One region of the Duganella sp. 3397 genome, then DNA from elsewhere that is predicted to be linked to it. Evidence: predicted binding sites of a transcription regulator. Region 1 holds the regulator's gene; the other holds the start of a gene.

Region 1 (4,415 bases):
CGTCCGAATCGGTGGCGCTCGAAGGCATGGGCTTCCGCTTCGTGCGCGATATCGCGCCGGGCGAAACCGTGTTCATCGACAACGACAAGCAGCTGCACACGCGCCAGTGCGCCGACAACCCGTCGCTCAACCCGTGCGTGTTCGAATTCGTGTACCTGGCCCGCCCCGACTCGGTCATCGACGGCGCTTCGGTGTACAGCACGCGCCTGAAAATGGGCGAATACCTGGCCAAGAAAATCCAGCGCGAAGGCCTGGCTGACGATATCGACGTGGTCATGCCGATTCCTGATTCGTCGCGTCCGGCAGCGATCCAGCTGGCGCTGGCGCTGGGCAAGGAATACCGCGAAGGCTTCATCAAGAACCGCTACATCGGCCGTACCTTCATCATGCCCGGCCAGGCTGCACGTAAAAAATCGGTGCGCCAGAAGCTCAACGCGATTCCGGACGAGTTCAAGGACAAAGTGGTGCTGCTGGTGGACGACTCCATCGTGCGCGGCACCACCAGCCGCGAGATTGTGCAAATGGCGCGCGACTCCGGCGCCAAGAAAGTGATCTTCGCTTCGGCTGCGCCACCGGTGATCTACCCGAACGTGTACGGCATCGACATGCCGACCCGCGACGAGCTGATCGCCCACGGCCGCACGGTGGAAGAAGTGTGCCGCGAGATCACCGCCGACGCCCTGGTGTACCAGGACATCGAAGCGCTCAAGCAGGCCATTTCCGACGTCAACCCGGAGCTGACCAGCTTCGAGGCGTCGTGCTTCGACGGCGTCTACATCACCGGCGACGTCAGCCGCGAGTACCTGGACAAGCTGGAAAACGAGCGCAACAACCCGACCAAGGCCGCCAAGCCGGAAGACGCAGGCCGCTCGCAGCTGAACCTGAACCTGGCCAACGAAGGCTGATGACGTTTTACCCCGCACACCCACGTCATGGGGTCTGACCCAGCAGGGGTCCGACCCCGGTTGTGGCGGTGCGGGTTTGAATTGGGCAGACCATGACCGACAAGAAAAACTACGGCTTCACCACCACCATCCTGCACAACGACCGCCAGAAGGGCATCGAGCACGGATCGCTGCACAAGCCGATCCACACCTCGGTGGCTTTCGGCTACGCCGATGCGCGCCAGCTAGCATCGGTATTCCAGGGCAAGGAGCCGGGCTTTCGCTACGGCCGCCAGGGCAACCCGACCATCGCCGCGCTGGAAGACAAGGTCAACCAGATGGAGCAGGGCGTGGGCACGATCTGCTTCGCCACCGGCATGGGCGCGATCGGCGCCGTGTTCCAGGCGCTGCTGCGTACCGGCGACCACGTGGTGTCGTCGTCGTTCTTGTTCGGTAATACCAACAGCCTGTGGCAAACCACCATGGCGCAGGGCGTGGGCGTGTCGTTCGTCGATGCCACCGACGTCGCCAACGTGGCGGCGGCCATCACCGACAACACCCGCGTGGTGTTCGTGGAAACCATCGCCAACCCGCGCACGCAGGTGGCCGACCTCAAGCGTATTGGCGAACTGTGCCAGGCGCGCGGCATCCTGTACGTGGTCGATAACACCATGACCACGCCGTATTTGTTCCGGCCCAAGTCGGTCGGCGCCGGCCTGGTGGTCAATGCACTGACCAAGTCGATCGGCGGCCACGGCAACGCTTTGGGTGGCAGCATCACCGATACCGGCGCCTATGACTGGACCCGGTTCCCGAACATCTACGAGAACTATAAAAAGGCGCAGCCGCTGCAATGGGGCCTGGCGCAAATCCGCGCCAAGGCGCTGCGCGACTTCGGTGCGTCATTGGCGCCAGAGGCCGCGCACCATATCGCGGTGGGCGCCGAAACCCTGGCGCTGCGCATGGAGCGCACCAGCAGCAACGCGCTGGCGCTGGCCAGGCTGCTGGAATCGGACGAGCGCGTGGCGGCGGTGTACTACCCGGGCCTGGCCTCGCATCCGCAGCATGGCATCAGCTCCGAGCTGTTCCGCAAGCATGGTTCGCTGCTGAGTTTTGAACTGAAGGACGGCATCGACTGCTTCGATTTCCTCAATCGCCTGAAACTGGCGATTCCGGCATCGAACCTCGGCGACACGCGCACCCTGATCATCCCGGTGGCGCACACGATCTTCTACGAGATGGGCGCCGAGCGGCGCGCGTCGATGGGGATTGCGGAGTCGCTGATACGGGTGTCGGTCGGCATCGAGGATGAGGACGACCTGCTGGAAGACTTCAGCTGCGCCCTGGAAGGATGCTGAAAACAAAAAGGACCGCCGCGGCGGTCCTTGTTTTTTAGTGCCAGGTACGCATCAAGCCTACTGCCAGGCCTTCGAGCGCAAACTCGTCCGCCTCCGGATCGACCTTGATGATCTTGAACTCCGGGTTTTCCGGCAGCAGCTCCACCAGCGAGCCGGTCTTGCGGTAGCGCTTGACCGTCACTTCGTTGCCGATGCGCGCCACCACGATCTGGCCATTCTTGGCGCTGTCGATCTTTTTCACCGCCAGCAGGTCGCCGTCCATGATGCCGGCGTCGCGCATCGATTCGCCGCGCACCTTGAGCAGGTAGTCGGGCTTGGCCGAGAACATGGCCGGATCCACGCTGTAGCTCGCCTCCAGGTTTTCCTGCGCCAGGATGGGCGAACCGGCAGCCACGCGGCCGATCAGCGGCAGCGACATCATCAACGAAGGTGGAATCCTGGCGGCGGCCGGCTCCGCATGCACACCGAGCAGGCGGATGCCGCGCGACGTGCCGGCCGCGATTTCGATCGCGCCCTTGCGCGCCAGCGCCTGCAAGTGCTCTTCGGCGGCGTTGGCCGACTTGAAGCCCAGCTCGTTGGCGATCTCGGCGCGCGTGGGCGGGAAGCCGGTGTTTTCGATGGCGTCCTTGATCAGATTGAGAATTTGTTCCTGGCGTGCGGTGAGCTTGATCATGGGGTCAGTAGGCTGTGTATATAGACAGTCTGTATTTTTGTACAGTATGCGCGCCAATGCAAGAGAATTTCTTGCATCAGGCGAAATAATGTGAAAAAAGTTGTTACAGGCCCGTCTCAGAGCGGCTCCAGCACGACGCGCCGGGCAGTTTTGGCCAATGGCACCACGTAACTGCCGCGCTCAATTAACAATTCACCGGCCTTCAACTGCCTGGGACTTTCCACCCGCAGCCGCGCAGCGGGCGTTTGCACGCTTGCCGCCGCCAGCTCCAGTGTGATGGCGCCGCTGCGCGGATCGTAGGTGGCGCTGTCGATCTTGCCGGCTTCGAGCGTGATCCAGGCGCGCGCCGGCGCCACGAACAGGCGGGTGCGGGCGCTGTCGCGCGGCACGATGCGAATCAGGCCGTCGGCCTGCTCGTCGAGGTTGGCGCCAAACGCCAGCCAGCCGAAGGTCGGATCCTTGAGCACGTAACTGGCGCTGGCAATGGCGTGGCCGTAGAAGCCCATGCCGTAGTCGCCGCTGTAGGCATCCCAGCGCATCATGTCGGGCCAGGCGTGGAAGGCGGCCGAGCCGAAGCCGTCGCGGTCGATATTGGTGATGCCGCCCAGCAGGCCGCCGTAGGCCACGCGCAGCAAGTGCAAGTCGGCCGGATTGGCGCGGTAGGCGTCGAACAGCGGCACCGCGTTCAAGGTCGAGCCGTAGTGGTGCACCTGGCGCTCGATGCGCGCGGTCTTGCCGCCGTACAGGAAGTCCCAGTAGCGGCGGGCATTGCCGTTGTAGGCCCAGCTGGGCATGGCCGGATCGTAGCCGAGTATCACTTCGCGCGTAATGTCGGCTTGCCGCTGGTAGCCGAAATGGCGCATCCAGGCGTACACCTCGGCCTGGCCGGTGGAGTCCCACGCCATTTCGCTGCCGAACGGGAAGGCGAGGGTACGCCAGTGGTCGGCGCGTTGCTGCATCATGCGCCGCATGTCGGCCGCTTCGACCGTCATGCCCTCGTGTTGCAGGTCGGTCAGGATGTCGAGGAAGACGTCGCCTTCCATCAGGCCGAACCGCGTGTATTCGGGGGCGTCGCGCATCATCGCCACCGTGGTCTGGTAGGCGTGCTGCAGATACCAGCGCCAGTCGTGCGCCGTGACCAGGCCCACGTGATTGCGCGCCAGCCGGTACAGCACCCAGTGGCCGATGGCCACGTGCGGATAGTTGTAGGCGCGGCCCAGGTCGCCCGCGTCCTTTTTCGACCACGAGGTCCAGGTTTTCCAGTTGGTCGCGGCAGCGTAGTAGCCGGGGAAAGCAGCGGGGTCGTAGTAGAACAGGCTCTTGCGCACGGCGCCCGCTTGCGGGCCGTCGGCCACTTGCAGCTTGCCGACCACGGTTTCATTGACCAGGCGCTCGAGCTTGGCGACCTCGGCTGCATCGGGATTGTCGAGCTGCTTGGCCATGGCCGCCACCCAGCTGCCGGCGCCGCCTTCGTCGCTCATGCCCGAGATCCACACGCGC
Region 2 (4,415 bases), on a different contig from region 1:
TCAGGCTCGACGCCCCGTGTAATAAGGCGTCGGCGTGCTCCACGCGTTCGAAGGTTTCGATGCGGGCGGAAAAGTGCAGCGGCGGCTTGATCCACTCGAACATTTCCGGCGCCTCGCCGTAGGCGCGGTCGAGCGCGGCCAGCAGGTGCTTGTCGGTGCGCCGTAACAGCCCGGCGCGCGGCAGCCGGCGCAAGGCACCGAGGTTGCGCGCGCCGATATCGGTGAGCCAGCCTTGGAAGGGCACGGCAGCCGGGATCAGCTCGCACGGCAGCTGGTTGAGCCGTTGTTGCAGGCGCTCCATCGAGGCCACGCGGCGGCCCTTGGGCTGATCCTTGGACGGCGCGTTACGGGCCAGCAACCAGGCGCCTTCAGCGGTGGGCGCGGCGCCCAGTTGCAGCGTGAAGCCGAGCGCGGCCACGCTGCGCAGCACGCGCAGGCACAGCGCGTGTGGGCCCCTGAACAGCGTGAGACTGGCGCTCACGTCCAGCAGCAGCGACCAGTCGGGTTGATACGTGATGTCGGGTGTGTACTGCATCAGCGCGGTGGCGATGGCGTCCAGCGCCTGGTCTTCCTTGTCGGCTGCGCGCTCGAGCACGGTGGTGTCAGGCGCGATGGCCGCCACGCCGCCACCACGCATCCCCAGGCGCACGCCAGCCTGCGCGGCCTGGCGCGACATGGCGAGCACCAGTCCGTGCTCGACGACGACCATGGGCGCCGGCTCAGACCAGCACGGTCGTTGCGCTTCGAGCGGCAACAACGGCAGGTGGACGCTTAACATCAGTTTCATGATCGTGGGTGGCAGGTTGTAACGGGATATGCAGCGGTACCGGCATATCGCCCAGGGGGATAAACAGGGGCTGGTCGCAGTGCGGGCCCTTGCGCTTGATGATGTCCACCGAGATGCCACCGGGGGCCGGACGCAAGGTCATGCGCAGCGGCGAGGGCGACGCATCGGCTGCCGCCGCGATCGGGCGCAGCAGCCACAACCAGGTGTCGGTGCTTTGCGCGGCCAGGTTAAGCCGGCGCAGCGCTTCGGGCCGCACATTGGCCTGCCACAGCAGCACCGCGCCGCACGAGCCGTTCTTGAGGATTTGTTCGGCCGACCACAGCGCGTCGGCACTGCTGGCAGGCTTGAGCCACAGCAGGTTGCGGTCATTCACTTGCCAGGCGCGGCACGCCATGGCGTGCGGCAGATACGGCGGCTGTACCAGCGCCACGCGCTGGCGCGCCGACAGGCTGGCCAGTACCGGTTTTAACAACTGCATTTCGCCGATGCCGTGTTGCTGCACCAGCAGTTCGATCAGTGCCGAGCGCGGCCAGCCATTATTGGGCAGTTCGCTGTCCAGAAGCTGGTGCCCGGTGGTGCAGGTGGTGGAGCGCGAAATGGCCAACTCGCTGGCCCGCCACACATCGCGCATGGCCAGGCGGCCAGCCTGCGCGGCTGCGGTGGTAATGGCGAGTGGTGGCGTGAGCATGGCGGCAAGGGCAACATCGAGTTGGCAAGTTGATACTGTATGGATGTACAGTATAAGCGCCGTTGCCGCCGTGGCGCAAGGCCGATTTACTTCAAGTGTGTTGGCCACAGGTCGCGCACGGGGCTCACCGCCTCCAGCAGCGAGGCCATGTGCAGGATGGGTGGGCCCGCCGGCTGTATCGAGGTTTAGAACAGGCGCGGATCGTACAACCAGCGCTTGAGCGTGGTCGCGGTAATGGCCGCAGCGTCGGGATGCTGGGGATTGATCAGGATATTGTCTTCGTCCGGCACCATGACCGAGGGCACGCGCAGCAGCGCACTGGCGCCGGAGGCGATCCAGGCGTCGCCCGCTGCCCGGGCACTGAGGCCGGCAGGAATCGCGTCCCAGCCCCCGGGCAACGGTGCGAGTACCGTGCAAGCGTTCCACACATCATCGGCAATATCGATGCGTACCAGGTAGCGGTTGTAGGGCAGGCCGCCGACCTTCAGATACTGCACCGTCTCGATCGTGGCCAGTGCGATGTTGACGGCGCAATAGACGACAGGCGTACCCCTGCTGTTCCAGCGTCCGCCCGTGAGCCTGGCGCCGGTGCCGCTCAAGTCGTTGGCGGTATAGCTGGCCGCTTCCACCGCAATGCGCCAGACCGCCACCGTCATGCGTAAGCGCCGCTCTGGCTCATGGCAAGCAACTCTGCCACCAGCTTCTGGCCCTCGAACGTGTCCATGTAACTGGCGGGAGTGGCGCCAGCGAGCGCCGGCAATGGCGAGGTGAGCCACTCCGATACCCAGCGCGCCGCATCGAAGCCTTTGGGGTCGCCCGACTCTTCGACCATGTTTTGCACCAGGCCGATCAGGTTTTCCACACCCAGCACCCGTTCCGATTCATCGCTGGACAGCACGATGGCATCTTTTTCCTTGCGGCTGATGGTCGCGCGCGACAGGCCCAGGCTGCTGAGCAAGGTTTCCTTGCTCATGCCCATGCGTGACGACAGGCTGGTGATGGTCGATGCCGGAATACCCTGGCGAATCACCGCGATGCGGCTTTGCGGATTGAGGTTGAACAGTGCCAGGCCATCGACACTACCGGACGTCTTTTTTGCTACCTTAGGAATCTTGATGCCGGCCGGGCGCGATGCCGGCACAGGTTTTTTGATGGAATCGGACATGGCGCCTCCTTTGAGGCTATATGTTAGCTCAAATGAGATGGAGTGCAAGCGCTAATTATCTTGTCCCGCCACCACTTATGCGTCAGAGTACGCCCTCATCGAAGTTGCAGGAGTTTGCATGCGTTCTCAAAGACAGGAATTTATCTCCAACGGCCTCAAACTGGCTGCCAAGCTCGACGCGCCAGACGGCGACATCCGCGCCTACGCGCTGTTTGCCCATTGTTTTACGTGCGGCAAGGATGCGATCGGCGCCCACCGGCTGGCGCAGTCGCTGGCCGCGCACGGCATCGCCGTGCTGCGTTTCGATTTTACGGGTCTCGGTGGCAGCGAAGGCGATTTTGCCGATACCAATTTTTCCTCGAACGTGGCCGACCTGGTGGCCGCTGCCGACTTCCTGCGCACCCAGCACGCGGCGCCGCAGTTGTTGATCGGCCATAGCCTGGGTGGCACGGCCGTGCTGGCGGCGGCCGAGCAGATTGCCGAAGCGACAGCAGTAGTGACGATAGGCTCACCGAGCGATCCCACCCATATGCCCAGCCTGTTCGGCAGCAAGTACCTGGAACTGATCAGAGAGCAAGGGGAGGCCATGGTGCCGCTGGCCGGACGGCCATTCCGCATCAGGCGCCAGTTTTTCGAGGACGCCGAAGCGTATCGAATCAAACCGAAGATTGCCGGCTTGAAGCGCGCCTTGCTGGTGATGCACGCCCCGGGCGACGATACCGTGCCGGTGGCCAATGCGATGGAAATCGTGACTGCCGCCAGGCACCCGAAAAGCTTTGTATCGCTCGATACCGCCGACCATTTGCTGACCCGGCGCGACGATGCGGTGTACGTGGCGGACTTGATCGCGGCGTGGAGCCGCCGCTATCTTAAATAACTACTCGTCGCCAAATTCCTCGGCCAGGTCCTTCCAGCCCTTGCCGGCGGCAAAGGTGTTGAACTCGTCCGGGGCTTCGAGCACCAGCAATTTGCTCTCTTGCAGTACCGGGTCGCCGGCCGTGAGGGCCGGGCCCTGGTAGCCGACGGTGCGCAGTTGCGCCACCACGGCGTCGATCAGGGACTTGTCCTTGTGCAAGCCCTGGACCGAGCCGGCAAAGTCCACGTACACCTCGATGGCGCCGTAGCCTTCGTCGAAGATACGGATCGCCTTGGCATCGTGGGCGCGGCCGGCGCCGTCGGTGGCCTTGAAGGGACCGCTCAGTTGAATGTCAGTATTGTTGCTCATATTGTCCTCAGGTTAGGGCGTTGAGCCATCTTACTTCATCGGTTGCAGAATTGCTTCCAGGCGGTCAGGCGTGCCCTTGATCCGTTCCAGGCGCGGGTATTTCAAACCGTCGTGGTAATCGATCGCATACGTGGTGTACAGGTTGCCTTTTTTCACCAGCAGCTGGATCGGCTCCTTGCCGCCCTTGGCAGCGGTGATCGCCGCGCGCAGCACGTCTGGCTTGTAGGCGCGGCCATTGACCGCCAGCAGGGTGGAGTTGCCCGACAGGCCGGCCTTGAAGCCGATGCCTTCCCAGATGAACGACTCGAGCTTGCCCTCGGCGCCCACCGAGAAACCGAGCGAGTACTGGAAGTTGGCCGACTTGCTCAGGTCTTCCTGGGCCTTGAGGAACGGCGTCTGCTTGTCGGTGTAGACCAGCTTCCAGCCGGCGCGGGCCAGGCCATCGAGCGGGGCGCCCGGGCCGTGGCTTTCCACGCGGCTGCGCAGGAAGGTGGCCCAGTCGTGCGGCTGCACGGCGTTGAGCGCTGCCACCACGTCCTCGAACGTGTAA

The links. Region 1 encodes LexA, which represses DNA repair genes until DNA is damaged. Its sites were predicted from a motif close to ACTGTATNNNNATACAGT; they were not measured.
Region 2: the regulator LexA is predicted to act here: its motif matches at 1,510-1,527, upstream of imuA (translesion DNA synthesis-associated protein ImuA).

The regions. Positions count from the first base shown of each region.
Region 1 is NZ_JAVDVB010000010.1:108,956-113,370, forward strand. It holds gene purF (amidophosphoribosyltransferase) at 1-905, shown strand, start outside; gene J2X54_RS24345 (cystathionine gamma-synthase family protein) at 998-2,242, shown strand; gene lexA (transcriptional repressor LexA) at 2,277-2,915, opposite strand; gene J2X54_RS24355 (DUF5695 domain-containing protein) at 3,032-4,415, opposite strand, start outside.
Region 2 is NZ_JAVDVB010000006.1:7,164-11,578, reverse strand. It holds gene J2X54_RS19880 (DNA polymerase Y family protein) at 1-787, opposite strand, end outside; gene imuA (translesion DNA synthesis-associated protein ImuA) at 720-1,475, opposite strand; gene J2X54_RS19870 (RES family NAD+ phosphorylase) at 1,661-2,131, opposite strand; gene J2X54_RS19865 (antitoxin Xre-like helix-turn-helix domain-containing protein) at 2,128-2,640, opposite strand; gene J2X54_RS19860 (alpha/beta fold hydrolase) at 2,759-3,517, shown strand; gene J2X54_RS19855 (hypothetical protein) at 3,518-3,865, opposite strand; gene J2X54_RS19850 (peptidase M61) at 3,896-4,415, opposite strand, start outside.